4 regions of the Pelomonas nitida genome follow, and region 2 is predicted to be linked to each of the others. Evidence: predicted binding sites of a transcription regulator. Region 2 holds the regulator's gene; each other region holds the start of a gene.
The links. Region 2 encodes LexA, which represses DNA repair genes until DNA is damaged. Its sites were predicted from a motif close to ACTGTATNNNNATACAGT; they were not measured.
Positions count from the first base shown of each region.

Region 1 (7,419 bases), on a different contig from region 2:
ACGCTGCCCGGCTACGCCAAGGCCCAGTTCCAGGCCACCGTTGCCAGCGTGAAAACGCAGCTGGCCGTCGCCGAGACGATGGATGGCGTCTCGGCCGACTGATCTCAGCCTCTACGTCGGGCTGATGTCGGGCACATCGCTCGACGGCACCGACGGCGTGGTCTTCGACGCGGCATCGCTGGCCGTCATCGGCCATGTGCACGCGCCCTTCCCCGCCGCGCTGCGCGAGGAACTGCTGGCCCTCAACACGCCCGGCCCCAACGAACTCCACCGCGCCGCGCTCGCCGCGAATGCCGTGGCCCGCAGCTATGCCGATGTGGTGGCCCAGTTGCTGGAAGCGACCGGCCGGCGGCGCGACGAGATCGCCGCCATCGGCGCCCATGGGCAGACGGTGCGCCACCAGCCCGGCGGCTTCGAGGGCTACACCTCACAGTTGCTGAACGGCGCCCTGCTCGCGGAGCAGAGCGGCATCGATGTCGTCTGCGACCTGCGCAGCCGCGATGTCGCCGCCGGCGGCCAGGGCGCGCCGCTGGTGCCGGCTTTTCATCGCGCGGTCTTCTCGACCGAAGGGCAGGACGCCGCCGTCCTCAACCTCGGCGGCATCAGCAACCTGAGCCTGCTCTTTGCCGATGGCCGCACGGGCGGCTTCGACTGCGGGCCTGCGAATTGCCTGATGGACGGCTGGATCGCTCGCCACCAGGGCCGCGCCTACGACGCCGATGGCGCCTGGGCCGCGACGGGGCGGGTATCGCCCGCACTGCTGGCCACGCTGCTGGCCGAACCCTTCTTCGCCCTCGCCCCCCCCAAGAGCACCGGCCGCGACCTGTTCCACCTCGGGTGGCTGCAGACGCGCCTGGTGCCCGGCCTCGCGCCGCAAGACGTGCAGGCCACGCTGCTGGAGTTGAGCGCGCGCTGCGTGGCCGATGCGCTTCACACCCACATGCCCGGCGCACGGCAGGTGATCGCCTGTGGCGGCGGCGCACTGAACGGGCGGCTGATGCAGCGCCTGTCGGACCTGCTGCCGGGTGTGGCGGTGCAATCCAGCGCCGCCCGGGGCCTGCCGGTCGATCAGGTCGAAGCCGCCGCCTTTGCGTGGCTGGCGCAATGCTTCAAGGAAAAACGGCCGGGCAATCTGCCGGCCGTCACTGGTGCCGCCGGGCTGCGGCGGCTGGGCTGCCTGTACCCGGCCTGATCAGGCCGAGAAGCTGGACCCGCAACCGCAGGTCGATTAAACGGAGAAGGACGATCCGCAACCGCAGGTCGTCGTGGCGTTCGGGTTCTTGATGACGAACTGCGCGCCCTGCAGGTCTTCCTTGTAGTCGATCTCGGCGCCCATCAGGTACTGCAGGCTCATCGAGTCGATCAGCAGCGTCACGCCGTTCTTCTGCATCTGCGTGTCGTCATCGTTCACGGCCTCGTCGAACGTGAAGCCGTACTGGAAGCCCGAGCAACCGCCGCCCTGCACGAACACGCGCAACTTCAGGTCCGGGTTGCCTTCCTCGGCGACGAGGTCGCGCACCTTCTCGGCGGCGCTGTCGGTGAAGACCAGAGGCACGGGGATGTCGGTGACGGGGGTATCAAGCACGGCGCTCATGGCGGGCTCCTGTGAATCGGTGCAGAAACGAATATGGGGATTGTCGGCGCAAAAACAAAAGGCCGCATGAAGCGGCCTTTTTTGCAACCCGCCGCATGGTGCGGCCTTGGCTGTCGAAGCGTATGGATTAACGCTTGGAGAACTGCTTGCGGCGACGGGCGCCGTGCAGACCGACCTTCTTACGCTCGACTTCACGCGCGTCACGCGTGACGAAGCCGGCGCGGCTCAGTTCGGGCTTCAGGTTCGCGTCGTAGTCGATCAGCGCGCGGGTGATACCCAGGCGCAGCGCGCCGGCCTGGCCGGACTCGCCGCCACCGTGCACGTTGACCTTGATGTCGAAGGCTTCACCATTGTTCGTCAGCAGCAGGGGCTGCTTGGCGATCATGATGGAAGTCTGACGACCGAAGTAAGCCTCGATGGTCTTGCCGTTGACGATGATCTGGCCCGTGCCCTTCTTGATGAAGACGCGAGCGACCGACGACTTGCGGCGGCCAGTGCCGTAATTCCAGTTTCCGATCATGGCCGTTCCTTAGATCTCGAGAGCCTTGGGCTGCTGAGCGGTGTGCGGGTGCGTGGGACCTGCGTAGACCTTCAGCTTCTTGACCATGGCGTAACCCAGCGGGCCCTTGGGCAGCATGCCCTTGACGGCCTTCTCCAGCGCGCGGCCGGGGTGCTTGGCTTGCATGTCCTTGAACTTCGTGGCGTAGATGCCGCCGGGGAAGCCGCTGTGACGGTAGTACACCTTGTCGGTGGCCTTGTTGCCGGTCACACGGAGCTTGTCGGCGTTGACGATGACGATGAAATCACCGGTGTCCACGTGAGGCGTGTAAATGGCCTTGTGCTTGCCGCGCAAACGGAGTGCCACTTCGCTGGCAACACGTCCGAGCACCTTGTCGGTGGCGTCAATCACAAACCACTCGTGCGTCACCTCGGCCGGCTTGGCGCTGAAGGTCTTCATGAGTTGCTTTCGCTATGCCTGCCCTCGATGAACAAGGGCCGGCGATGGATGGCTGAAACGTCGACCGGCCTCGGTGCGTGTGTCTGTTGCACAGCCTCTCGGCGCGGTGCATGCACGGCGGCTTTTGGGCCGGCTTGCCTGCATTTCGGTCGTCTTTCCCGCAGCCTTTTGACGGAAAAGCCCACGAGTGTATCAGGCAAGGCTCTGGTTTGAAAAGCCCAGGCACGATACGCTCCCCGTCAGCCATGCCACGCAAGCGCCCCACCCCTGCCCCCACGCCCGCTGCCGACCCGGCCTCGGGCTGGGACGAGGTGCTGTCGGCCTTCGGGCCCAACCCGGCATCGCCGCCCCCGCCTGCGGCGCCAGTCACCGAGGCCGCGGCCCCCGCCGAAGGCCCGCTGGCCGGTGCGCGTGCGGCGCTGGAGCGGCTGTCGACCTGGGTGCCCATCCGCTCGCTGACGCGCAGCCACCGCCGCCGCATCGTCGAGCATCTCCTGACGCTGGACGCGCGCGATCGCTACCTGCGCTTCGGCTATGCCGCGTCGGACGAGCAGATCCACAAGTACGCCGCCGGCATCGACTTCAGCCGCGACGAGGTGCTGGGCATCTTCAACCGCCAACTGCAGTTGGTGGCGCTGGCCCACCTGGCTTTTGACCAGCCCGTGCCGGGCGACCCGACGCGCACGATGGCCGAATTCGGCGTCTCGGTGCTGCAGGCGTCGCGCGGCCAGGGCCTGGGGCGGCGGCTGTTCGAGACCGCCGGCCTGCATGCCCGCAACCGGGGCATCGACACGCTCTTCATCCATGCGCTGAGCGAGAACCGGCCGATGCTGCGCATCGCCACGGCCGCCGGTGCCGTGGTGGAGCGGGACGGCGGCGAAGCGGCCGCCTACCTGCGCCTGCCACCGGATTCCTTCGGTTCGCAGGTCGAGCAGGCGCTGGAGCGTCATCTGGGCGAGCTGGACTTCCAGTTCAAGCGCCAGGCCCAGGTCATCAGCGAGTTCGTCGAGAGCGTGGCCGAGGTGAAGGCGCATTTCGACGCCTCGGGCCGCGCGGCCAAGGAGTAGGCGGCGCTGGCGGCCTGCTGCCGCCGACCGGCGACACTCGCCGGATGCATCACGCGACACCTGACCTCAGCTTCGGCGACCTGACGCCGGAGTTCATGCTCGACGCCCTGGACGCCGCCGGCCTGCGCGCCGACGGCCGCATGCTGCAGCTCAACTCCTTCGAGAACCGCGTGCTGATGCTGCACCTGGAGGACGCCCGCTGCGGCAGCACGGCGGCGGTGGCCAAGTTCTACCGGCCGGGGCGCTGGAGCGACGCCCAGATCCTGGAAGAACACGCGTTCGCCGCCGAGCTGGCCGCAGCCGAGGTGCCCGTCGCGGCCCCCTGGGCGCTGGCCGACGGCTCGACGCTGTTCCACCACCAGGGCCAGCGGCTGGCGGTCACGCCGCGCCAGGGCGGCCGCGGGCCGGAGCTGGAAGACCCCGACGTGCTGCGCTGGATCGGCCGGCTGCTGGCACGGCTGCACGGCGTGGGCCGCCAGCGGCCGTTCACCGAACGAATGCAGTGGGCCAGCGCCGCGCCGGCCCAGAGCGCCCGCGACTGGCTGATCGCCAACGACGCCATCCCGCCGGAAACCGCCCCGGCCTGGGACGACACCGTGCGCCGCTGCATCGACGCCATCCAGGCCGCGTTCGACAGCCTGCCCGACCTGCAGCTGACTCGCCTGCACGGCGACTGCCACCCCGGCAACATCCTGTGGACGCCCGACCGCGGGCCGCATTTCGTGGACCTCGACGACGCGTCGCAAGGCCCGGTGGTGCAGGACCTGTGGATGCTGCTGCCCGGTGACCCCGACGCCGCGCGCCGCCAGCTCCATGCCGTGCTGGACGGCTACGAGCAGGTCGCCGAATTCGACGACCGCGAGCTGCGCCTCATCGAGCCGCTGCGCACCATGCGCATGATCCACCACAGCGCCTGGCTCGCCCGCCGCTGGGGCGACCCGGCCTTCCCGGCGGCCTTCCCCTGGTTCGGCACGCCCAACTACTGGATGGACCAGACCGCCCTGCTGCGCGAACAGCTCGAGGCGATGCGCCCCCGGGACACGACGCCCGCACGCGTGCGCGACGAAGACATCGTGGACTTCGACGGCGACGGCTTCGCCTAGGCATTCACGGCGCGCTGCCGCCAGGCACTTTTGCGCCCCAAAGGGCGCCATGCCGGGGCGCACAGGCACTTGCGGTTGTGGGGGATGCATCTGCAAGAATACTGGATATAACAACAGTATTTCGCTTTCATCGCCCGCCCCATGCTGCCCGCTCCCGCCCCTGAGGTCGCCCCTGCGGCCGCTCATCCAGCCACGGCCCTGCACTCACCAGCCCATCCCAGCCCCGCACCGCTGGACGAAGCCGGCCCGCTGCATGGCCGCGTGTGGCGTGGCAGCAGCCTCGGCACCGCCCTCGCCCCCACGCTGCCCAGCGGCTTCACGGCGCTGGACGCCGAACTGCCCGGCGGCGGCTGGCCGCTGCACGCCGTCACCGAACTGCTGGCGCCCCAGGCCGGCGTGCTGGAGTGGCGGCTGCTGGCGCCAGCCCTGCGCGGCTGGTGGGCCGCCCAGGCCCTGCCCGCCGCCACGCCGGGCCGCCGGCTGCGCACCAGCGGGCCTGCGCCGCGCGCGCTGCTGCTCGTGAACCCGCCACACACGCCGCACCTGCCCGGCCTGCAGGCCCTGGGGCTGCCGCCGCAGGCGCTGATCTGGGCCAGCACCGCCACGCCCGCCGAGGCGCTGTGGGCCGCCGAGCAGGCCATCAAGTCGCGCGTGGCGCTGCTGGCCTGGCTGCCCGACGCGCGGCCGGAGCAACTGCGGCGCCTGCAGGTGCATGCCCTGGGGTCGGACGCACCCACCTTCCTCGTGCGGCCCGAGCGTGCCGGCCAGCAGTCGTCTGCCGCGCCGCTGCGCGTGGCCGTGCGGCCCGGCGACGACTGGGGGCTGGACGTGCACCTGCTCAAGCGCCGCGGGCCCATGCACGAAGGCTGGCTGCAGCTGCCCGCGCTGCCCGCCGCAGTGGCGCCGCTGCTGACGGCGGCCAAGCGCAAGCCCCGGCCCACTCCCGTGCCCCTGCCCGCGCCCTTCCCCACACCGGCCAGCCCGCCGACGGAGCGCGCCGATGCGCTGGCTCGCCCTGTGCTGCAAGCCTGATGCGCCGGCCGGCGACGCCGACGCCCTGGCCTGGCTGGCGCTGAGCTTCACGCCCCGCGTCGCACGGCTGGAGGAGGGCGTCGTCGCCGAGATGTCGGGCAGCCTGCGGCTGTTCCGTGGCGCCCGCGCGCTGCGGCTGCTGCTGCAATCGCGCGCCGAGCAGGCCGGCCTGGCGCTGGGCGCCACGGCCTGGGCGCCCACGGCGCTGGCCGCGCTGGCCCTGGCGCGCTGCCCGGGCGGGCCCGCGTCTGGCCGCCTCGGCGAACGGCTGGACGCCCTGCCCCTGCCCGCCCTCAGCGCCGCGCAGGCCCACCACGCCATGCTGGCGCGGCTGGGCTGCCGCCACCTGGGCGAACTGCGCCGGCTGCCGCGCCCGGCGCTGGCCCGCCGCTTCGGCCCCGCGCTACTGGCCGCGCTGGACCGCGCCTATGGCGACCTGCCCGAAGTGCACGACTGGCTGACGCTGCCCGACCGCTTCGACGCCCGGCTGGAGCTGCCCTGGCGCGTGGAGCATGCGCCCGTGCTGCTGCACTTCGCCGAGACGCTGCTGCGCCAGCTCTGCACCTTCCTGGCGGCGCGCCATGCCGGCGTGCGCGCACTGCGCCTGGGCTGGCAGCACAACGCCATGCGTGCGCGCGACGTGGCCGGCAGCGGCGAGCTCACCGTGGCCACGGCCGACACCACGCGCGACCTGACCCGCCTGTCGCGGCTGCTGGCCGAGCACCTGGCGCGCACGACGCTGGCCGCGCCGGCCGGCGAGATCACCCTCAGCGCCGACACCGTGCTGCCGCTGGAGGAGCTCAGCGGTGGCCTGCTGCCCGGCCGCACCGACGCCCAGGAGCAGACCACCACGCATGCGCTGCTGGAACGGCTGTCCGTGCGGCTCGGGCCGGCCCGCGTGCGCGAAGGCCGGCTGCAGGAAGACCACCGGCTGGACCGCATGCAGCGCTGGCTGCCCTGGCCCGCGCCGCCGTCGCCCGCCGCCGTGCGCCCGCCGCCCGGGCCGCAGCCCACCTGGCTGACCGAGCCGCCGCAGCCGCTGCGCTGCGATGCGCAGGAGCAGCCGCTGTACTGCGGCCCGCTGACGCGCATCAGCGGGCCGCACCGCATTGAGGCCGGCTGGTGGGAAGGCCCCGGCGCGCTGCACACGCGTGACTACTTCGTCTACCGCAGCGCCACGCGCGGGCTGCTGTGGGTCTATCACGAGCGCTTTCCCGACACAGCCTCCAGCAGCTCCGGGTGGTTCCTGCACGGGGTGTTCGCATGAGCCCGCAAGCACCGGCACCGGCACCGGCACCGGCACCGGCACCGGCGCCCACATCCACACCGCGCGCAACGGCGCCCGGCATCCCCGGCGGGCGGCTGCGCTACGCCGAACTGCACTGCCTGAGCGCATTCAGCTTCCTGCGTGGCGCCTCGGAGCCGGCCGAGCTGGTGGAGCGCGCCGTCACGCTCGGCTACGAGGCGCTGGCCATCACCGACGAATGCTCGCTGGCCGGCGTCGTGCGGGCCCACAAGCAGTTGCGCGAACTGCGCGAGGCCGCGCACCACGAAGCCCGCGCCGCCGCGCGGCTGGCCGGCGAGCCCGAAGACGACCTGCCGCCCCCCACGCTGCTGAAGCTGCTGATCGGCAGCGAGTTCCTCGTGCGTGACGACGCCGGCACG
Region 1 is NZ_JBIGIA010000001.1:77,674-85,092, reverse strand. It holds gene ACG00X_RS00380 (peptidoglycan DD-metalloendopeptidase family protein) at 1-102, shown strand, start outside; gene ACG00X_RS00375 (anhydro-N-acetylmuramic acid kinase) at 83-1,192, shown strand; gene erpA (iron-sulfur cluster insertion protein ErpA) at 1,229-1,594, opposite strand; gene rpsI (30S ribosomal protein S9) at 1,722-2,114, opposite strand; gene rplM (50S ribosomal protein L13) at 2,124-2,552, opposite strand; gene ACG00X_RS00355 (GNAT family N-acetyltransferase) at 2,798-3,619, shown strand; gene ACG00X_RS00350 (serine/threonine protein kinase) at 3,664-4,722, shown strand; gene imuA (translesion DNA synthesis-associated protein ImuA) at 4,864-5,754, shown strand; gene ACG00X_RS00340 (Y-family DNA polymerase) at 5,723-7,021, shown strand; gene ACG00X_RS00335 (error-prone DNA polymerase) at 7,018-7,419, shown strand, end outside.
Region 1: the regulator LexA is predicted to act here: its motif matches at 4,823-4,840, upstream of imuA (translesion DNA synthesis-associated protein ImuA).

Region 2 (7,419 bases):
AGGCGGGGGCAACCCGGTGGCGCCGGCCGAACTGACCTGGGCGCTGATCATGGCCTCGATGCGCCGGCTGCCACAGTACATCGGCAACCTCAAGCATGGCGCCTGGCAGCAGGCGGGGCTCAAGGCGGCGTCCATGCCCGCCAATTTCGGCGTGGGCATGGTGCTGCGCGGCAAGACGCTGGGCATCTGGGGCTACGGCAAGATCGGCCAGCTCGTGGCCGGCTACGGCCGCGCGTTCGGCATGGACGTGCTGGTCTGGGGCAGCGAGGCTTCGCGGCAGCGCGCCCTGGCGGACGGTTATCGCGCGGCGCACAGCCGCGAGGCCTTCTTCGGCGAGGCCGACGTCGTGTCGGTGCACCTGCGCCTGTGCGACGCGACCCGCGGCATCGTCACGCCCGAAGACCTTGCGCAGATGAAGCCGACGGCGCTGTTCGTCAACACCTCGCGCGCCGAGCTGGTGACCGAGGGCGCGCTCGTCTCGGCACTCAACCGCGGCCGCCCGGGCATGGCCGCCATCGATGTCTTCGAGAGCGAGCCCATCCTGCAAGGCCACCCCCTGCTGCGGCTGGAAAACGCCGTCTGCACGCCGCACATCGGCTATGTCGAGCAGGACAGCTACGAGCTGTATTTCGACGCCGCGTTCGACAACGTGCTGAACTTCCTGAAGTCCCAGCCCACGCACATCATCAACCCCGAGGCGCTGAAGGTCCACCGGTGAACCGCCCGGCCAGTCTCACCGCACTGTTCCTGGCCTTCTCGCGCCTGGCGCTGCAGGGCTTTGGCGGCGTGCTGGCCGTGGCGCAGCGCGAGCTCGTGGAGCGTCTGGGCTGGATGACCCGCGAGGAATTCGTGGAGACACTGGCCATCGCCCAGGTGCTGCCGGGCCCCAATGTGGTCAACCTGTCGATGATGGTGGGCGACCGGTTCTTCGGTACGCGCGGCGCCATGGCCGCGCTGGCCGGCATGCTGGCCGCGCCCGCCGTCATCGTGCTGTGCCTGGCGGCGGCCTACGGCCAGCTGCATGCGCACCCGGTGGCGGCCAACGCGCTGCGCGGCATGGGCGCGGTGGCCAGCGGCCTGGTGCTCGCCACAGGCTTCAAGCTGCTGCCGGCACTCAACAAGAGCCCACTCGGGAAGCCGGCAGCCTTCGGCCTGGCGCTGGCGGCCTTGGTGCTGATCGGCGTGCTGCGTTGGCCGCTGATCGGCGTGCTGGCACTCGTGGGCGGCGCCGGCATGGCGCTGGCCTGGTGGCGCATGAAATGAACACCGCCGCCTGCGCAGGCCTGTTCCTGCACTTCCTGATGCTGTCGCCGATGTCCATCGGCGGCGCGATCACGACGGTACCGGAGATGCACCGCTACCTCGTCGAGCAGACCGGCTGGCTGAGCGACACCGACTTCACGACCTCCATCGCGCTGGCCCAGGCAGCGCCCGGCCCGAACATCTTGTTCGTCGCCGTGCTCGGCTGGAATGTCGCGGGCCTGCCCGGCGCCATCGCGGCCATGGGCGGCATCATGCTGCCGTCGACGCTGCTGACGCTCTCCGCCACGCGCTGGGCACGGGCGAATCGCGAGCACCTGGCGGTGCGGGCGTTCTCGGCCGGCATTATGCCGCTGACGTTGGGCCTCATCATCGCCACCGGCTGGCTGCTCGCGCAGCCCTTCCTGCGCGCCGACGACCATCGGTGGGGCACCGTGGCGCTGATCGCCACCACGGTGCTGCTGACGCTCAAGACGCGACTGGGCCTGGTCTGGATGGTGCTGGGCGGCGGCGTCCTGGGCGTTCTGGGCCTCGTGTAGCCCACCCAGGCGCAAGCGCGTCAGGCCATCAACAGCGCCGCAAGCGCCAGCAACGCCGGCACGCCCTGCACGAACAGGATCTTGCGTGACACCGTCAGCGCGCCATAGACGCCCGCCACGATGACGCAGCCCAGGAAGAACACCAGCCACGGCCGGCCGGCGCTGCCGGCGTCCTGCACGAGGCCCCACAGCAGGCCTGCGGCCAGAAAACCGTTGTAGAGCCCCTGGTTGGCGGCCAGCGTCTTGCTCTGCTCGGCGAAATCGGCCTTGAGCCCGAAGGCCTTGCGGCCCAGCGGCTTGGTCCAGAAGAACATTTCCAGCACCAGGAAATACACGTGCAGCAGCGCCACCAGCGCCGCCAGCACGATGGCCGCGATCAACATCACCCGTCTCCTCGTCATTCAAATGGACGCGCATCCTCGCAGATCGGCCCATGGCCGATGTCGCCACGTCGACACACACGGCGGCGAAGATGCCGACGTGCAGGCACCGCCATCGACCAAAAACCACAATGATTGTGTGCAATTTAATTTGCAACTATATTTTCAGTCATGAACTCCGGCAAGGCCTCCACCCCAGACGACAGCCGCGCGCAATGGCTACAGCTGGACCATCAGCTGTGCTTCGCCCTCTACAGCAGCTCGCTGGCGATGACGAAGCTCTACAAGCCGCTGCTGGCGCCGCTGGGGCTGACCTACCCGCAGTACCTGGTCATGCTGGTGCTGTGGGAGGCCGACGGCCTGAGCGTCGGCCAGATCGGCCAGCGTCTGTCGCTGGACTCGGGCACGCTGACGCCACTGCTCAAGCGGCTGGAGCAGCAAGGCCTGGTCGAGCGCCGCCGCGCCAGCGACGACGAGCGGCGGGTCGACCTGCTGCTCACGCCCGCCGGCCGCGGCCTGCGCACCCAGGCGCTGGACATCCCCGAACAACTGGCCTGCGCCAGCGCCTGCGAGCTGGATGAACTCGTGTCGCTCACGCAGCGTCTGCATGAACTGCGCCAGCAGCTGGCGAAGGCCGCCGGCAGTTGACCGTTGGTTGACCGTTTCCTGTTCCCGTTCCCCAACCCACCCCAAGGAGCCCTCATGGCCATCGAAAAATCCCTCTACACCGCCACCGCCACCGCCACCGGCGGCCGCGCCGGCACTGCCAAGTCGTCCGACGGCGCGCTGGACGTGGTCCTGACCACGCCCAAGCAACTCGGCGGCGACGGCGCCCCCGGCACCAATCCCGAGCAGCTGTTCGCGGCCGGCTATTCGGCTTGCTTCATCGGCGCGCTGAAGGCCGTCGCCGGCCGCCAGAAGCTCAGCCTGCCGGCGGACGTCTCCATCACGTCCGACGTCGGCATCGGCCCTCACGCCAACAAGCCGGGCGCCTTCGGCATCTCGGTCGACATGAAGATCTCCGTGCCGGGCCTGGCCCGCGACGTGGTTGAGCAACTCGTGGCCGCAGCCCACGAGGTCTGCCCCTACTCCAACGCCACGCGCGGCAACGTGGACGTCACGCTGACCATCGTCTGATCAGCGCGCCAGCAAGGCCAGGATCAGCTCGACCCTGGCCTTGACCGGGCTCAACGCGCCGGCCGCCGGCAACAGGCCGGGCAGGTCCATCACCGGCCCGGCATCGCAGCGGGTGCTGCGCACGACGCGCACACCCCGGGCCTGTGCCTCGCGCAGCGCCGCGTCGAGCGACGTGCTCAAGGTGCCATTGCCCGTGCCGGCGGCCACCAAGCCGTCGACGCCTGCATCCAGCAGCGCACGCACCATGCGGCCGTCTGCGCCGGCATGGTTGAACACCATCTCCACCCTCGGCCAGTGCTCGACATCCGTCGCCACCCGCTCCAGGCCCAGGGCCGCGCCGGCGGGCCAGCGCCCCAGAGGGCGCACAACACCCTCCTCCACCCGCGCCACCAGCGCGCCGTCCGACGACTCGAAGGCGTCGACGCGGTAGCTGTGGGTCTTGCGCACCTGCACGGCATCGTGCACCCGCCCCGCGATCGCCACGACGACGCCGGCAGCCCCCGGCGCAGCCGCCACCTGCACGGCGTCGAACAGATTCTGCGGCCCATCGGGCGCGAGCGCCGTGGCCGGCCGCATGGCGGCCGTCAGCACCACCGGCTTGGCCGGCGCCAGCACGCGGTGCAGGAAATAAGCCGTCTCCTCCAGCGTGTCGGTGCCATGCGTGATGACGACACCGGCCACCTCCGGCCGCGCCAGATGCTGGTGCACGGCGCTGGCCAGCCGCTGCCAGGTGGCGAAGTCCATGTCCTTGCTGTCCAGCTGGGCCACTTGATGGGCCTCCAGGCGCTGTGCCGCGAGCGCCGGCACCGCCGCCAGCAGGTCCTCCACCCGGAGCTGTGCGGCCGTGTAGCCCACGCCATCGCTGGCCGTGCGCGCCGTGCCGGCGATGGTGCCGCCGGTGCCCAGAATGACGATCAAACGGTCATGGGTTTGCAATTTGCGAGATTCCTGGACAAAAATACAGTTGCTGGACAAATTGCCAGCCATACGAAAAGGCCGCCTGTGCAAGACCAACCCAAGCTTACCGCCCGCCAGCAGCAGATCTTTGATCTCGTCCGCAACGCGATCGCAAGCACCGGCGCTCCGCCCACCCGCGCCGAAATCGCCGCCGAGCTCGGTTTCAAGTCGGCCAATGCGGCCGAGGAACACCTCCAGGCCCTCGCGCGCAAAGGCATGCTCGAACTGGTGGGCGGCACCTCGCGCGGCATCCGCCTGAAGTCGGACGCGCTCAGCGCCTTGAATCGCGCGCGCCAGATCCAGCTGCCCATCCCTGCCCTCGCCCAGCTGACACTGCCGCTGATCGGCCGCGTCGCCGCCGGCGCGCCCATCCTGGCGCAGGAACACATCGAACAGACCTACGCCGTGGAGCCCAGCCTGTTCGCCAGCCGCCCCGATTACCTGCTCAGGGTCAAGGGCATGAGCATGAAGGACATCGGCATCCTCGACGGCGACCTGCTCGCGGTCCAGTCGGCCAAGGAGGCCCGCAACGGCCAGATCGTCGTGGCCCGCCTGGGCGACGAAGTCACCGTCAAGCGCTTCAAGCGCGGGCCAGCGGGCATTCAGCTGCTGCCCGAGAACGCGGATTTCGAACCCATCCTCATCGACGAGCGCACCGAGCAGTTCGCCATCGAAGGCCTGGCCGTCGGCCTGATTCGCGGCCGAGGCTTCAACTGAACACTCACACAGGCATCGCAAGACGTTTTGAGCAGCGCTTGACGAGCGCCGCAGCGGCCGGCGCTCCGTAGATCGTCGATCCGAGCGCCCTTCAGTCGCCGCCCCCGCCGCAGCCGGAACCACAACTCGACCCGCAGCTCGAACCGCTGCTGGCATCCGAGCTCGCATCGCAGGCGTCGCTGGAGCCCGCATCGCTCCAGTCACCGCCGCCGGTGCTGCCACTGTCACTCCCCTGGCGGCGACGCTCCTCGGCCTTCAGCTCCGCGTCGGTCATCAGCCCCAACGCGACCAGGCCGCCGCCGGCGATACCCGCATGCATGACGACGCTGCCGGCCGGGCGGCCAAAACCGTCGATCTGCTGGTGCGCCAGCGTGCCGCGCCGGTGCTGGTAGGCCCAGCCGGTCGGCACGCCCACCCAGCCATCCAGCGCGAACATCAGCGGCAGGCGTGGCCCGAGCGGGCTGATGCCCTCGCTGCGGCAGGCGCCCACCCAGCTCCGGGCCAGACAAGCCTCCAGCGGCTCACCGAGTGCCTGCGCTTCGCGGTGCTCGACGACCTGGCCAAAACAGCGCTGCTGCCAGTGCGCCAGGCCTGCGGGGTCGGTCTGCAACCAGACATGCCACACCGAATCGGCCGCCTTGCTCGGCAATGCGCAGGGGCCGCTGGCCTGCTGCCGCCGGCAGACATCGAAGAACTGGGCCAGCCCCAGCGAACACCGCAGCCATGCCGCGTCGTCGATCGCCAGGCCAGGAAATTCGTCGGGCGCCAGCCGCGCCCAGGCCGCACGCACCTCCGGCGGGATGCGGCCGGCGGCGACGCTCGCAACGGCGTAGCGCCGGCGCAGCACCCGGGCCCGGCCGGGCTCGGCCCGTCGGGCCCACCAGTGGCGAATGCGTGTGGGAAGGTTGAACGTTGTTGTCGTTGTTGTGTTGTTCATGGCGCCAGTCTTTGACATGCAGATGACACTGCGATGACACCATGAAAAAAGCCCGCCGAAGCGGGCTGAAAAAGCCGTCAGGAGTTGACGTTGACGGCGGGAAATCAGCGTGCTGCCGGTCGATCAGCCGTGCTTGGCGTCGAAGAACTGTTCGTCTTCGGTCGACCCCTTCAGCGCCGCCGTGGAAGCCTGGGCTTCAATGGTGGTGGTCACGGCGTCGAAGTAGCCGGTTCCGACTTCGCGCTGGTGCTTGACCGCGGTGAAGCCCTTCTCGGCGGCGGCGAATTCAGCCTCCTGCAGCTCGACGAATGCGCTCATCTGATGACGCGCGTAGCCGTGCGCCAGGTTGAACATCGAGTAGTTCAGGCTGTGGAAGCCGGCCAGCGTGATGAACTGGAACTTGTAGCCCAGCGCACCCAGCTCGCGCTGGAACTTGGCGATCGTGGCGTCGTCCAGGTTCTTCTTCCAGTTGAACGACGGCGAGCAGTTGTAGGCCAGCAGCTTGCCGGGGAACTTGGCATGGATGGCGTCGGCAAACGCCTTGGCATAGGCCAGGTCGGGCTTGCCGGTCTCGCACCAGATCAGGTCGGCGTACGGCGCATAGGCCAGGCCGCGGCTGACCGCCTGGTCGAGGCCGTTCTTCGTGCGGTAGAAGCCTTCCACGGTGCGCTCGCCGGTGCAGAACGGCTTGTCGTTGTCGTCGATGTCGCTGGTGACCAGGTCGCCGGCTTCGGCATCGGTGCGGGCGACCAGCAGCGTGGGCACGCCCATGGTGTCGGCCGCGAGGCGCGCCGCGACGAGCTTGGCCACGGCTTCACGCGTGGGCACCAGCACCTTGCCGCCCATGTGGCCGCATTTCTTGGCGCTGGCCAGTTGATCCTCGAAGTGCACCCCGGCGGCGCCGGCCTCGATCATGGCCTTCATCAGCTCGAAGGCATTCAGCACGCCGCCGAAGCCGGCTTCGGCGTCGGCCACGATGGGCGCGAAGAAGTCGATGTCGTCCTTGCCTTCGCTCCACTGGATCTCATCGGCGCGCTTGAACGTGGCGTTGATCTTCCTGACGACCTTGGGCACCGAATCCACGGAGTAAAGCGACTGGTCGGGATACATCTCGCCGTTGCTGTTGGCGTCGCCCGCCACCTGCCAGCCGGACAGGTAGATGGCCTTCAGGCCGGCCTTCACCTGCTGCATCGCCTGGTTGCCCGTCAGCGCGCCGAGCGCGTTGACGAAGGGCTCGCTGTTGACGAGGCCCCACAGCTTCTCGGCGCCACGCTTGGCCAGCGTGTGCTCGATGTCGATGGAGCCGCGCAGCCGCACGACATCGGCAGCGCTGTAGCCGCGCGTGATGCCCTTCCAGCGCGGGTTTTCGGCCCAGTCCTTCTCGAGGGCGGCGATCTGTTGTTCACGGGTCAGGCGGGTCATGAGAGCTCCTTGGCAAACGTTGAAAACCGATGACGTAAGACTAGTCCCGCACGTGCCGGTCGAAAACCCT
Region 2 is NZ_JBIGIA010000006.1:166,808-174,226, reverse strand. It holds gene ACG00X_RS09785 (D-2-hydroxyacid dehydrogenase family protein) at 1-718, shown strand, start outside; gene ACG00X_RS09780 (chromate transporter) at 715-1,263, shown strand; gene ACG00X_RS09775 (chromate transporter) at 1,260-1,799, shown strand; gene ACG00X_RS09770 (DUF1304 domain-containing protein) at 1,820-2,182, opposite strand; gene ACG00X_RS09765 (MarR family winged helix-turn-helix transcriptional regulator) at 2,351-2,827, shown strand; gene ACG00X_RS09760 (organic hydroperoxide resistance protein) at 2,882-3,316, shown strand; gene ACG00X_RS09755 (asparaginase) at 3,317-4,234, opposite strand; gene lexA (transcriptional repressor LexA) at 4,319-4,990, shown strand; gene ACG00X_RS09745 (hypothetical protein) at 5,082-5,927, opposite strand; gene aceA (isocitrate lyase) at 6,051-7,349, opposite strand.

Region 3 (7,419 bases), on a different contig from region 2:
TCAGCGGGTTGATCTCAACCAGCGACGCGTCGGTCTCCATGTAGCACTTGTAGAGCTTGGCGAAGATGTCGACCGCCTGGTCGACGGAGCCGCCGGTCAGGCCGATGGCGCCGGCGATCTTGCGCGACTGGGCTTCGGTCAGGCCGGTCAGCGGGTCGATCATCTCGGTGATGATCTTCTCGGGCGTGCTGTGGGCCACTTCTTCGATGTCCATGCCGCCTTCGCTGGAGGCGATGAACGCAACCTTCTGCGTGCCGCGGTCGGTGACCAGCGAGACGTAGAGCTCATTCTTGATGTCGGCGCCGTCTTCGATGTAGAGGCGGCGAACCTTCTGGCCTTCGGGGCCGGTCTGGTGCGTCACCAGCTGCATGCCCAGGATGCCTTCGGCCTTGGCCTTCACGTCCTCGATGGTCTTGGCGACCTTGACGCCACCACCCTTGCCACGGCCACCGGCGTGGATCTGCGCCTTCACGACCCAGACCGGGCCGCCCAGCTTCTGGGCTGCTTCAACGGCTTCCTGCACGGTGAAGGCCGGGATGCCGCGCGGCACGGGAACGCCGAACTGGCGCAGGATTTCTTTGCCCTGGTATTCGTGAATTTTCATGGCTGGGTCTTTCGGGTCGGGAAGTCAGAAAGCGATCGACGCGGACGCTGCGGGCAGCGGCCGAGGGGATTGGAACCGGAGGGAGAGGCGGTCGTTGCGCTGATGCGGGGCCCGCTCGGTGCTGCCGGCAACGTCGTGCAGGAACAACTGCCCATCGGCGGCGCGGCAGTGCGAAGGGCGGCGCAGGAGGGACAGGTGGACGACGGGGGGCATGAAGCGGATGCAGGCGAAGCAACCCGGCCGATGCCGGGACAGCGGTTTGACCGGCTCTCAGGGCGACGTTGCCCAGGAGCTGGAGGCTTGTAACCGGGTGAACCGCCGTTCGGGCGGCAGTCGGCAATGTAGCACGGAGGGGGAAATTACCCTTTGTTCGCGCTGAGAAGCGCGGCTCAGCCCCTGAGCAGTCGGCGCACCACCTCGGCGGAAAAGCCGCGTGCCAGCAGAAAGCGCATCTGCCGGGCGCGCGCCTCGGCGTCTGCGGGCGGCTCCGTGCCGAATCGCTTCAGCCGGACTTCTCGGGCCCGCTCCAGCTCGGTGGCCCGCAGCGTGGCCTGCTGTTCGGCGTCCAGCTTCAGGCCGTGTTGGGCCAGTTCCTGCTGAATCCGCTGCGCGCCGAAGCGCGAGGCGCGGATGTGCAGACGGGATTCGACAAAGCGTGCTTCGTCCAGGTAGCCACTGGCGGCCAGCGAATCCAGCAGCGCGTCCACGGCGGCGGCGGCATCGGGGCCGCCAGCCGCGTCGGCTTCGATGTCGTCGTCGGCTGGCGGCGCGATGCGGGTGCGAGAAGGCTCACCATCGTCATGGCGCGCGGCGGTGCCGTTGAGCGGGCGTTGGGCGCGCTGTTGCGCCTCGATGCGCAGCAGCTTGCGTCGCAACTCGGCGCGGCTGTGCTCCCGCTGGGCCAGCAACCCGATGGCCCGCGCCTTCAGGGACAGCGCCTGCCGCGCCATGCGATGCATCTGGTCGCGATCATTCCTCGGCCGGTGCACTCAGCTGCGCCACGCCCAGGGACTCGCGGATCTTGTTTTCGATCTCGCGGGCCAGATCGGGGTTCTCGCGCAGGAACTCGCGGGCGTTGTCCTTGCCCTGACCGATCTTCTCGCCCTGGTAGGCGTACCAGGAGCCGGATTTCTCGACGATCTTGGCGACGACGCCCATGTCGACGATCTCGCCCTCGCGGCTGATGCCTTCGCCGTAGAGGATGTCGAATTCGGCGGTTTTGAACGGCGGGCTGACCTTGTTCTTGACGACCTTGACCTTGGTCTCGGAGCCGATGACTTCTTCGCCCTTCTTGATGGAGCCGATGCGGCGGATGTCCAGCCGCACGGAGGCGTAGAACTTCAGCGCATTGCCGCCGGTGGTCGTTTCGGGCGAGCCGAACATGACGCCGATCTTCATGCGAATCTGGTTGATGAAGATGACCATGCAATTGGTCTTCTTGATCGTGGCCGTCAGCTTGCGCAGCGCCTGGCTCATCAGGCGGGCTTGCAGGCCGGGCAGGCTGTCGCCCATTTCGCCTTCGATTTCGGCCTTGGGGGTCAGCGCGGCGACGGAGTCGACGACGATGAGGTCCACCGAGCCGGAGCGCACGAGCGCATCGACGATTTCGAGGGCCTGCTCGCCGGTGTCGGGCTGGCTGATCAGCAGGTCGCTCAGGTTGACGCCGAGCTTCTGCGCGTACTGCACGTCGAGCGCGTGTTCGGCGTCGATGAAGGCGCAGGTGCCCGCCATCTTCTGCATCTCGGCGATGACTTGCAGCGTGAGCGTCGTCTTGCCGGAGGACTCGGGGCCGTAGATCTCGACGACGCGACCGCGCGGCAGGCCGCCGACGCCCAGCGCGATGTCCAGGCCCAGCGAGCCGGTGGAGACGACCTGGATGTCCTCGATGACCTCACCTTCACCGAGACGCATGATGGAGCCCTTGCCGAACTGCTTCTCGATCTGGGCGAGGGCGGCTTGCAGGGCCTTGGCTTTTTCGGTGTTCAGGGTTTTGACGGGGGCGTCCATGTGTTTCTCCAGTGCGATGTCGGAATTATGGGGCAATCTGTATGTTTGTACAGTGGTTCGTCCCCAGCGTTGATGAATGCTAGGGGATGGGTGGCTCATGGCGTGAGCCACCTCGTCACCACATAACATCTGTGCAGGAGACAGAAGAACATGCGCATCCTGATTGCCGAAGACGACCAAGTGCTGGCCGATGGGTTGTTGCGGGCGCTGCGCGCCTCGGGTTACGCGGTGGACCGCGTCAGCTCGGGCACCGAGGCGGACACCGCGCTGGCGACACACGAGTTCGATCTGGTCATCCTCGACCTCGGCCTGCCACGGCTGCATGGCCTGGAGGTGCTGCGCAAGTTGCGCGGGCGCGGGGCGACGATGCCGGTCTTGATCCTGACGGCGGCCGACAGTGTGGAGCAGCGCGTGAAGGGCCTGGACCTGGGGGCCGACGACTACATGGCCAAGCCGTTCTCGCTACAGGAGCTGGAGGCCCGTGTGCGTGCATTGACCCGGCGCGGCCTGGGCACGGCCAGCAGCGTCATCAAGCATGGGCCGTTGACCTTCGACGCCACCGGCCGCGTGGCCTACATCAACGAGCAGATGCTGGAGTTGTCGGCGCGCGAGCTGTCGCTGCTGGAGGTGTTGCTGCAGCGCGCGGGGCGCCTGGTCAGCAAGGACCAGCTCGTCGAGCGGTTGTGCGAATGGGGCGAAGAGGTCTCGAACAACGCGATCGAGGTCTACATCCACCGGCTGCGCAAGAAGATCGAGCAGGGGCCGATCCGCATCGCGACCGTGCGCGGGCTGGGCTACTGCCTGGAGAAGATCGCGTCATGAACGGCGTGGCCGGTGGCGGCGCGCGGCGGCCTGCGTAGATGCCGGGTGCGGAAGGTTCCGGCCGGCAACAAGGCTCGCTGTTTGGCGAGATCCTCGATTGGATGCTCGCGCCGCTGCTGCTGATCTGGCCGATCAGCGTGGCGCTGACGTGGCTGGTGGCGCAGGGCATCGCGGGTAGACCGTATGACCGCGAGCTGGGCGAAATGGCCCGCAGCCTGGGGCAGCAGGCGTCGGCAACCGAGGCGCCCGCCAAGGGCCGGGACCGCTACGCGCTCGCCCCCGAGGCCGCCGCGCTGCTGCGCGTGGACGCGACCGACACGGTGTTCTACCAAGTGCTGGGGGGGCGCGGCGAGCTGCTCAGCGGTGACGCGGCGCTGCCGCTGCCGACGGACGATGCGCCGGTGGTGCCTTGGGAGCTGCACTTCCGTGATGACGAGGTGGGCGCGGAGTCCGTGCGCGTGGCCTATCTGTGGGTGACGCCGGAGACGGCTGGCCAGACGGGCGCGTCGAGGACCTTGCTGGTGCAGGTGGCCGAGACGCTGGGCAAGCGCACGCGACTGACCAACGAGATCATCAAGGGCGTCATCCTGCCGCAGTTCGTCATCCTGCCGCTGGCGGTGCTGCTGGTGTGGCTGGCGCTAGCGCGCGGCATCTCGCCGCTGAACGAGTTGCAGCGGCGCATCCGCTCCCGTGACAGCTCCGATCTGTCGCCCATCGATGAGCAGCGCGTGCCGGACGAGGTGGCGCCGCTCGTGCAGGCAATCAATGATTTGCTGGCGCGGCTGGACTCGTCGATGAGCCGCCAGAAGCATTTCCTGGCCGACGCCGCGCATCAGCTGAAGACGCCGCTGGCCGGGTTGCGCACGCAGGCGGAGCTGATCCAGCGCGAGATCGATGCCGGCCGGGCATCGCCCGACGAGTTGAAGCGTTCGCTGGCGCAGGTCGCGCGGGCCAGCGAGCGGGCCGCCCACATGGTCAACCAGTTGCTGGCCATGGCGCGCGCCGAGGATGACGAGCAGGCGCTGCGGCGCGAGCCGGTCAACCTGGCGGAGATCGCGGTCGACACGGTGCGCGATTTCGTGCCGCGCGCGCTGGAGCGACGCATCGACCTGGGCTACGACGGCGCGCTGCCCGAGGACTGCCGCTTGCGCGTGTCGGGGCAGCCGGTACTCATCGGCGAGCTGATCCGCAACCTGGTCGACAACGCGCTGCTCTACACGCCGGCCGGTGGGCTCGTGACGGTGCGCATCGTCGAAGACCCGTTCGGCCAGGTGGTGGTGCTGCAGGTGGAGGACACCGGGCCGGGCATTGCGCCGGCCGAGCGCGAGAAGGTGTTCCAGCCGTTCTACCGGTCGCTGGGCAGCGGCGTGGAGGGCTCGGGGCTGGGGCTGGCCATCGTCCGCGAGATCGTCCAGCAGCATGACGCCGAGCTGATCCTGGACGACACGCGCGTGCGCCGCGCGGCCGGTGGCGAATCGCCGGATGGGCAGGGGCCCGGCGCGCGGTTCACGATCCGCTTTGCGGCGGTCGCTGCTACGTCTTGACGAGCTTGCGCACCCGCGCGATCGACATCAGCAGGCCGAGGCTCAGCCCCAGCGTCACCATCGCCGTGCCACCGTAGCTGATGAAGGGCAGCGGCACGCCCACGACGGGCAGGATGCCGCTGACCATGCCCATGTTGACGAACACATAGGTGAAGAAGGAGAGCGTCACGGCGCCGGCCATCAGCCGGGTGAACAGCGTCGGTGCTTCCGAGGCGATCATCAGCCCGCGCAGGATCAGCGCCGTGAACCCGGCCAGCAGCGCGAGTGCGCCGGCGAAGCCGAACTCCTCGCCGAAGGCCGCAAAGATGAAGTCGGTGGTGCGTTCCGGGATGAACTCCAGATGCGTCTGCGTGCCCTGCATGAAGCCCTTGCCGGTCAGGCCGCCGGACCCGATGGCGATCTCGCCCTGGATGATGTGGAAGCCCTTGCCCAGCGGGTCTTTGCTGGGGTCCAGCAGCGTGCAGACGCGGTGCTTCTGGTATTCCTTCAGCACGGGCCATTTCAGATCGGGCTCGCAGATCTTGTCTTCGCTGAGCACCAGCGTCGTGGCCGCCGCCGCGCCCAGCACCAACGCCGGCACGATCAGCTTCCAGGGCAGGCCGGCGAAGAAGATCACGTACAGCCCGGCCGCCAGCACCAGGATGCCGGTGCCGAGGTCCGGCTGCTTGGCGATCAGCAGGAAGGGCAGCAGCAGCAGGCCGAACGCGGCGATGAAGTCGGGCCAGCGCAGGATGCCCTCGCGCTTCTGGAACCACCAGGCCAGCATCAGCGGCGTGGCGAGCTTGAGCAGCTCGGAGGGCTGGATCTGCGTGATGCCGATGTTGAGCCAGCGCGTCGCGCCCTTCTTCGTGACGCCGAACAGCGCCGTCGCCAGCAGCAGGGCCACGCCGAAGGCGTAGAGCGGGATGGCGATGGCCATCAGCTTCTGCGGCGGCACCTGGGCAACGATGAACATCAGCGTCAGCGCCAGCAGCATGTTGCGCGCGTGGTCGGGGAAGCGCGTGCCGTTGTCATAGCCGGCCGAGTACATGGACAGCAGGCCCCAGACGCACAGCCACAGGATGGCCAGCAGCAGGGGGATGTCGAAGCCGCGCAGCCAGGGGCGCAGGCGGCGCAGCAGCGGCGGGCGTTCGATGACGGTCATTCTGTGTGCCCCCTGGGCCGACTTGCAGCCGGCCCGCCCCCCGGGGGGGTGAAGGAAATTTGGGACGGCCCGGCGTTTCCTTGCGAGGCTCCTGAAGCGGGGGCCGAGGCCCCGGACGCCGCCGACGCCGGTGCGCCGGCCTGGCCCGGCAGCGGCACGTCAGCGGCTTTGCGCGGCGTGCCGATGGGCGCGAAGGTCTGGCCCAGCTGGGTCTTGGCGATGTCTTCCTCGCTGGGGTAGAGGCCCGCCAGCAGGTAGTCGAACACACGGCGCGCGATGGGCGCGGCCGACGACGAGCCCCAGCCCGCGTTTTCGACGATCAGCGCCAGCGCCACGGTCGGGTGGTCCACCGGCGCGAAGCCGACGTACAGCGAGTGGTCGCGCTTGCGCTCGTCGGCCTTGATGCTGCTGTACTTCTCGCCGGCCTTCAGGCCGATGGCCTGGGCCGTGCCGGTCTTGCCACCGCTCTGGTAACTCGCCCCCATGAAGACCTGGCGCGACGTGCCCTCCAGCGTCACGCCGTTCATCGCGTTCTGGATGACGGCCACGTCGGCGGGCTTGAGCGGCAGCGGCGGCAGTGCATCGCTGGCGATGCGGCGCTGCTCGTGCTTGACCACGTCCTCGATCTCGCGCACCAGCCGCGGCTTGAAGCGCTGGCCGCCGGACGCGATGGCCGAGTAGGCCGTGGCCATCTGCAGCATCGTGAAGTTGTTGTAGCCCTGGCCGATGCCCAGCGAGATGGTCTCGCCGGCAAACCATTTCTGGTTCGCCGGGTTCTTGCGGAAGTACTCGCGCTTCCAGGCCTGCGAGGGCAGCACGCCCGTCACCTCGCCCAGCAGGTCGATGTCCGTCTTGCGGCCCAGGCCGAAGGGCTGGAGCTGGTCGTGGATGAGGTCCACGCCCATCTCGTTGGCCAGGCTGTAGAAGTAGACGTTGGAGGACGACACGATGGCCAGCCGCATGTCCTTGGGGCCGGCGCGGTCGGTCTCCGGGCTGCCGTAGTTGTGGCCCCCGAAGCTGTAGGTGAGCGTGTCCATGATGACCGTGCTGGGCGAGCGCTTGCCGGTGTTGAGCGCGGCCATGGCCATCAGCGGCTTGAAGGTGGAGCCCGGCGGGTAGGTGCCGCGCAGCGCGCGGTTCAGCAGCGGCTTGTCGATGTCTTCGTTCAGCTCGCGCCAGCTGTCGGCGTCGATGCCGTCGACAAAGAGGTTGGGGTCGAACGTGGGCTTGGACACGAAGGCCAGCACCTCGCCGTTGCGCGGGTCGATGGCGACGAGCGCGCCGCGCCGGTCACCGAA
Region 3 is NZ_JBIGIA010000007.1:133,034-140,452, reverse strand. It holds gene sucC (ADP-forming succinate--CoA ligase subunit beta) at 1-604, opposite strand, end outside; gene ACG00X_RS10995 (regulatory protein RecX) at 994-1,563, opposite strand; gene recA (recombinase RecA) at 1,574-2,611, opposite strand; gene ACG00X_RS10985 (response regulator) at 2,762-3,433, shown strand; gene ACG00X_RS10980 (sensor histidine kinase) at 3,535-4,977, shown strand; gene rodA (rod shape-determining protein RodA) at 4,967-6,121, opposite strand; gene mrdA (penicillin-binding protein 2) at 6,118-7,419, opposite strand, start outside.
Region 3: the regulator LexA is predicted to act here: its motif matches at 2,648-2,665, upstream of recA (recombinase RecA).

Region 4 (7,419 bases), on a different contig from region 2:
TCGCGGCGCTGGCCGCCGCCGCCGTTGCGTCCAGCCGGCCGGCAGACATCCTGGCCGTCGTCACGGCGGCCTTCTCCATCGCCGGGTCCACGTTCTTCCCGGCGTTGATCGCGGGCGTCTTCTGGCGCCGCGCCAACCGGGCCGGTGCGCTGGCCGGCATGCTCGTCGGGCTGGCGGTCTGCCTGTGCTACCTGGCCGCCTCGCATCCGGCCCTGCGGTCCCTCGTCGGCCTGCCCGGCCCGCCGGCGCTGGTGTGGGGCATCCAGCCGGCGTCTGCCGGCGTGTTCGGCGTGCCGGCCGGTGCGCTGGCCCTGGTGCTCGTCAGCCTGCTGACGGCGGCGCCGACGCGGCGCGACCGCGAGTTTGTCGACCAGCTGCGCAGCCGGCCTTCGCCCTGATTTGATCGATCAGCTCTTCCGGGCTAGAATCCTCGGTTCCGCCTTGCTGCGCCCACGTGTCGACGCCGTGGCGCGGCTTCCACAGACCGGCCGTCATCCCGACAACGCCGGGCTGGAATCCACAAGGAGTACTCATGCGTCACTATGAAATCGTTCTGCTGATCCATCCGGATCAAAGCGAACAGGTTCCGGCCATGCTGGAGCGCTACAAGGGTCTGATCACCGCCGGCGGCGGTGTCGTGCACCGTGTCGAAGACTGGGGTCGCCGTCAACTGGCTTACCAGATCCAGAAGCTCGCCAAGGCCCACTACCTGTGCCTGAACATCGAAGCCAGCAAGGAAATCCTCGCTGAGCTCGAAACCGGCTTCCGCTTCAACGACGCCGTGCTGCGCCACCTGACCGTGGTGCAGGACAAGGCCATCACGACCCCGTCGGTCATGATGAAGGCCGTCGAGCGCGAAGAAGCCCGCAAGGCGCCGCAGCAAGAAGCGGCCTGAGCGCAGGTCATCGCTAGAGAACCAGGTTTTCCAAGCAGCAGTGGTTTGAGCGTCAGCACAGCGTGAACCAGCTTCACCTGAAGGCGCAGATCCAGCAACTCGGACAAGTTCGCTACACCCCCGCCGGGCTGATGGCCCTGGATGCAAGCCTCAAGGCTGAATCCGAAGTCATCGAAGCCGGCAAACCGCGCAAAGTCTCCCTGGAGATCAAGGCGGTCGCGGTGGGCGAGGTGGCCAAGCAGTTGCAGGCGCTGGGAGTCGGAGGCGACGCGATTTTTCGCGGTTTCCTGACCCATCAGCGCAACGGCCGGGGCTTCATCGCCCATGTCACCGTGATCGAACCCGCTGCTCCGTAAGACCCGGAAGTTTTGAATCCGGATAGATTTAACAGAGGTCCAACATGCCCCCTCTTCGTGGTAAGGGTCGCTTCTCCAAGGACAAGAAGCCCAAGCGCAACCAACAATCGTTGCTGTTCCGCCGCAAGCGTTTCTGCCGCTTCACCGTCGCTGGTGTCGAGCAGATCGACTACAAGGACATCGACACGCTGCGCGACTTCGTCGCCGAGAACGGCAAGATCACGCCCGCTCGCCTGACCGGCACGCGCGCTTTCTTCCAGCGTCAGCTGACGGTTGCCATCAAGCGTGCGCGCTTCCTGGCCCTGCTGCCGTACAGCGACCAGCACAAGGTCTAAGGAGCTGACGACATGCAAGTGATCCTGCTCGAAAAAGTCGCCAACCTCGGCAACCTCGGCGATGTCGTCAAGGTCAAGGACGGCTACGCCCGCAACTTCCTGATCCCGACCAAGGCCGCTCGCCGCGCCACGGAAGCCGCGATCAAGGAATTCGAAGCCAAGCGCGCCGAACTGGAAAAGATCGCCGCTGCCAAGCTGGCCGATGCCCAGAAGCTGGGTGAAGCTCTCTCCGGCAAGACCGTTCGCATCGCCCAAAAGGCCGGTGTGGATGGCCGCCTGTTCGGTTCCGTGACGAACGCCGACGTGGCCGATGCGCTGACCAAGGCCGGCACCGCCATCGCCAAGTCTCAAGTTCGCCTGCCGAACGGCCCGCTGAAGACCGTGGGCGAGTTCCCGGTCAGCGTCGTGGCTCACACCGATGTGGTCGTGGAAGTCACCGTCCAGGTGGTTGCCGAAGCCGAGTAAATCTCGCTTCCCCTGATGGCGCGGTGACATCGAGTCACCGCAACATCGAACGAAGGCCGATACCCTCCAGGGTTTCGGCCTTCGGTTTTTCCGGCCAGCGTTTTCCCGCACAACCCACCGGTTGGGCCCAGCTCGTCCACAGCGTTATCCACAAGCGATGTCCGCGATCCTTCCCGCTTCTTCCTCCTCCGCGTCGCAAGACGACGAAGTCGCGCGGCTGCGCGTGCCGCCGCATTCGGTCGAGGCCGAGTACAGCGTGCTCGGCGGCTTGCTGATCGACAACTCCGCGTGGGACCGCGCGGGCGACTTGCTGACCGACAGCGACTTCTATCGCTTCGAGCACAAGCACATCTTTGCGGCCATCGGCAAGCTCATCAACGCAGGCAAGCCGGCCGACGTGGTGACGGTGTTCGACGAACTCACATCCGTCGGGCGCGCCGAGGAATGCGGCGGCTTGGCCTACCTGAATTCCATTGCGCAGAGCGTGCCCAGCGCCGCCAACCTGCGCCGTTACGCCGAGATCGTTCGTGAGCGCGCCATCCTGCGCAAGCTGGTGGCCACCAGCGACGAGATCGCGACCGCCGCGCTGAACCCCCAGGGCCGCGCGGTCACGCAGATCCTCGACGAGGCCGAGGGCAAGATCTTTCGCATCGGCGAAGAAGGCTCGCGCAGCCGCCAGGGCTTCCAGAGCATGGACAACCTCGTCGTCGCGCTGATCGACCGCGTCAACGAGCTGGCGGAGGCCGGCCACCAGGACGTCACCGGCGTGCGCACGGGCTTCTACGACCTCGACAAGCAGACCGCCGGCCTGCAGCCGGGCGACCTGATCGTGCTGGCGGCGCGCCCGTCCATGGGCAAGACGGCGTTCGCGGTGAACATCGCCGAGAACGTGGCCATCAACGAGGGCCTGCCCGTCGTCATCTACTCGATGGAAATGGGCGCTGCGCAGCTGGCCTTGCGGATGGTGGGCTCCATCGGTCGTATCGACCAGAGCCACCTGCGCACCGGCCAGTTGGCCGACGACGAATGGGGGCGGCTGTCGGAGGCGGTCGACAAGCTGGGCAAGGCCAGCATCTTCATCGACGAGAGCCCGGGCCTGAGTCCGTCCGAAGTGCGCGCTCGCGCCCGCCGCCAGGCCCGCATCTGCGGTCAGCTCGGTCTGATCGTCATCGACTACCTGCAGCTGATGACGGGCAACGGCGGTGGCAACGAGGAAAACCGGGCGACCGTGCTGGGCGAGATCTCGCGGGGCCTGAAGGCGCTGGCGAAGGAGCTGAAGTGCCCGGTCATTGCGCTGTCGCAGCTGAACCGCTCGGTGGAGCAGCGTCCTGACAAGCGGCCCATGATGTCCGACCTGCGCGAATCCGGCGCCATCGAGCAGGACGCCGACATCATCATGTTCATCTATCGGGACGAGTACTACACCAAGGACGAGTGCAAGGAGCCGGGTGTGGCCGAGATCATCATCGCCAAGCAGCGTAACGGCCCGGTGGGCACGGTGAAGCTGGCCTTCCAGCGCATGCACACCAAGTTCGAGAACCTCGCGCCGGGCTATATCGGCGTGGAGCGCGACGAATACTGAGCGCCGTTCCCGGCGGGCCTTGGAGGCGTGGCCCGTCAGTGTGCCGTCGGCTGCAGGCTGTCCCGCTGCGCCAGCGCAGGGAAGAGCTTGAACCACACGCCGACGACCACCAGCACGCCGACGCCGCCCAGTAGCACCGAGCCGACGGGGCCCAGTAGCGCAGCGGTCGCGCCGGACTCGAACTCGCCGAGCTGGTTGCTGGCGCCGATGAAGACGGAGTTGACGGCGCCCACGCGGCCGCGCATGTCGTCGGGCGTTTCCAGCTGCACCAGCGACTGGCGGATGACCACGCTTACCATGTCGGCGGCGCCGCTGATGGCCAAGGCGATGAAGGCGACGGCGAACGACGTGGTCAGCGCGAAGCCGATCATCGACAGGCCGAATACCGCCACGGCGCTCAGCAGCCAGTGGCCGGCGCGGCGGGCGATGGGCCGGCGTGACAGCCACAGGCCCACCAGCACGGCGCCCAGTGCCGGCGCACCGCGCAGCAGCCCCAGGCCTTCGGGGCCGGTGTGGAGGATGTCGCGCACGAAGATGGGCAGCAGGGCGGTCGCCCCGCCCAGCAGCACGGCGAACAAGTCCAGCGAGATGGCACCCAGCACGACGGGCCGCTGCCAGATGAAGCGGATGCCGGCGGTCAGCTGCGCGATGCCCGGTGCTGCACGGCGCGCCTGCAGCGGCCGGTGCCGGATGGCCAGCACGGCCACCACGGCCGCCACCAGCAGCGCCAGCGACACGCCGTAGACGATGGCGGCGCCCCAGTGCGCTGCGGCACTGCTGGCCGTGCTGTGCTCGATGAGCGCGGCGGCCCAGGGGCCCAGCGCGTACAGCACGCCGCCGAGCGCCGGGCCGGCGATGATGGCCGCCTGCATGGTCGAACTGGACGTGGCGACCGCGCGCGGCAGCAGGGTGGGCGGCACCAGGGCCGGCAGCAAGGCCTGCTGTGCCGGCATCTGCAGCGCGCGCGCACAGCCCAGCACCACCGACAGCGCCAGGATGAGATGCGGCCCGACCCAGCCACCGCCACTGGCCAGCGCCAGGCAGGTGGCCGTCAGCAACTGCAGCCCGAGGCTGGCGGCCAGCAGCAGCCGGCGGTCATGCGAGTCGACCAGATGGCCGGCGGGCAGTGTCAGCAGCAGCGCTGGCAGGAACTGCGCCAGGCCGACGAGGCCCAGGTCCCAGGCGCTGGCGGTCAGGTCGTACATCTGCCAGCCCAGGGCCACCATCAGCATCTGGTTGGCGGCGCCGCCGGTCACGCGCGCGGCCAGCAGCCGCAGGTAGTCGAATTGGTCGCGCAGCCGGGCGCTGCCTGGGGCACTGGGTTCTTGCAGGATCATCGGCGCGAGTCTACTGACGGGATGGGGGTCTACCCTGAGGTCATGGGGGCGGCGCCTTCGTCAATCACTGGTCGCCCTTGCGGCGCGGCGTGAACCGCAGAGGCACGCTGCGCGGGCTGGTGCGCTGCGCCGGGCGCCCAGCCGGGCTGGCGCGCCGTGTCTGCAAGCGCAGCCATTGAATGCTGTATATATTTACAGCATGTCGCGCACGCCATCCCGCATCGCCACCGCCCAGCCGGCGCTGGTCCCCATCGACGCCATCAAGGGCCGCGGCACGGCCACGGCCATGCCGCACCGGTTCGAGCAGCGCGAGCGCGAGCAGTATGACGACGGCTGGGGCTCGCTGGACCAGCAGGCCGCCGAGGAGCATGTGCCCGTTGCCACGCAAGTCATCGAGGAGCTGGCCAAAAAGATCGTCACCAGCAACCAGTCGCCCGACATCTCCTTCGACTATTCGATCAACCCGTATCGCGGCTGCGAGCACGGCTGCGTGTACTGCTTCGCGCGGCCCACGCACAGCTACCTGAACCTCTCGCCGGGGCTGGATTTCGAGACCCGCATCGTCGCCAAAATCAACGCCGCCGAACGCCTGCGCGAGACGCTGGCGTCGCCACGCTACGAGCCGCGCTCGCTGGTGCTCGGCACGGCGACAGACGCCTACCAGCCCGTCGAGCGCCGCCTCTGCATCACCCGCCGCATCGTCGAGGTGCTGGCCGAGGCGCAGCACCCGTTCTCCGTCGTCACGAAGAGCAGCGGCATCGAGCGCGACCTCGACCTCATCGCGCCCCTGGCCGCGCAAGGCTTGGTGTCGGTCTACCTGTCGGTCACGACGCTGGACAACGATCTGGCCCGCATCCTGGAGCCGCGCGCGGCAGCGCCGGCGCGGCGGCTGCGCACGATCAAGGCGTTGGCGGATGCCGGCGTGCCGGTGGGCGTCAGCGTGTCGCCCATCATCCCGTTCATCAACGAGCCGGAGCTGGAGCGCATCCTCGAAGCCGCCGCCGAGGCTGGCGCGCAAAGCGCCTTCAGCATCCCGGTGCGGCTGCCCTGGGAGGTGAACCCGTTGTTCCAGGACTGGCTGCGGCAGCACTTCCCCGACCGTGCCGACCGCGTGATGGCCCGCATCCGCGACATGCGCGGCGGCAAGGACAACGACGCCCGCTTCGGTACGCGCTTCACGGGTGAGGGCGTGTGGGCCGAGCTGCTGCGCGCGCGCCTGCGTCGGGCTGCCGCCAAGCTGGGGTTGCGCACCGAGCGCCGGCCGGTGCAGCTGGCGCTGTTCAACCGGCCACGCAAGCCGTCGGCGCAGGGGGATCTTTTTTAGTCGGTTGGGGACAGAGCTACTCGCTGCGCTCGGGCGGTCTGTCCCGCAAGGTCTTCAGTTTCGGCAACCCGCCAGCAAGTCCCACTCCGGCTTGTAGACATCCGCCCGCGCGCCCACCCAGCCCATCGTGGTGTGGAACAGGTTGTCGTGCGACGCCGGCTTGTCACGCAGCGCAGCCAGGCAGCCGGGCTTCAGTGACGCGGCCAGCGCGCCGTTCTCGGGCACCCACAGGATCATGGGCACATGCGTCTGCTCGGCCGGCGCCATCGCGTAGGGCATGCCGTGCAGGTAGAGGCCGTTCTCGCCCAGCGATTCGCCATGGTCGGAGACGTAGAGCATGCCGACATCGAAGGCCTGCTGCGTCTGCAGCCAGGCGATGGAGCGGGCCAGCAGGCGGTCGGTCGTCACCAGCGTGTTGTCGTACCCGTTGACGACCTGCTGGCGTTCGCAGGATTGCAGCTGGTTGCTCTTGCACTCGGGCAGGAAGGCCTTGAGGTCGTCGGGCGAACGCTTGAAGTAGGCGGGGCCGTGGCTGCCCATCTGGTGCATGACCAGCACGAGGCCGCGCTTGACGCGCTCGGGGTCCAGTGCGGCGATGCGCTTGTCCAGCTCGTGCAGCAGCGCCTCGTCGAAGCACTCGTCGCCGTCGAGTTCGTCCTTGTGGCACAGGCTGCCCGGCAGCGGCGCGGCACCCTCGGGCAGCTTGGACGTGGGGCTGTTGGGCACGCGGTCGCACAGGCCTTTGCAGCCGCTCTGGTTGTCCAGCCACAGCACGGCCAGGCCGGCGCGCTGCAGCACGTCGAGCAGGTTCTCCTGCGGCTTGTCGGCATTGAAGCCGCCGCGCCCCTGCGGCGCGAACATGCAGGGCAGCGAGGCGGCCGTGGCGGTGCCGCAGGAGCTCACGTCCTTCAGGCTGACGACCGGCAGTTTCGACAGTTCCGGGTTGGTGTTGCGCGCGTAGCCGTTGAGGCTGAAGTTCATCGACCGCGCCGTCTCGCCGACGACCAACAGCAGCAGCGGCGGCTTGCTGCCTTCGGCGCGCGGCAGCAGATGAGCATCGGCGCCGATGACGACCGGCGGGCCCTTGGGGCCGGACAGGCTGCGCACGCCGACGATGCTGACCGA
Region 4 is NZ_JBIGIA010000001.1:271,033-278,451, forward strand. It holds gene ACG00X_RS01200 (VC_2705 family sodium/solute symporter) at 1-398, shown strand, start outside; gene rpsF (30S ribosomal protein S6) at 533-895, shown strand; gene priB (primosomal replication protein N) at 958-1,251, shown strand; gene rpsR (30S ribosomal protein S18) at 1,296-1,586, shown strand; gene rplI (50S ribosomal protein L9) at 1,599-2,051, shown strand; gene dnaB (replicative DNA helicase) at 2,209-3,633, shown strand; gene ACG00X_RS01230 (MFS transporter) at 3,669-4,970, opposite strand; gene ACG00X_RS01235 (PA0069 family radical SAM protein) at 5,170-6,294, shown strand; gene ACG00X_RS01240 (phosphoethanolamine transferase) at 6,349-7,419, opposite strand, start outside.
Region 4: the regulator LexA is predicted to act here: its motif matches at 5,152-5,169, upstream of ACG00X_RS01235 (PA0069 family radical SAM protein).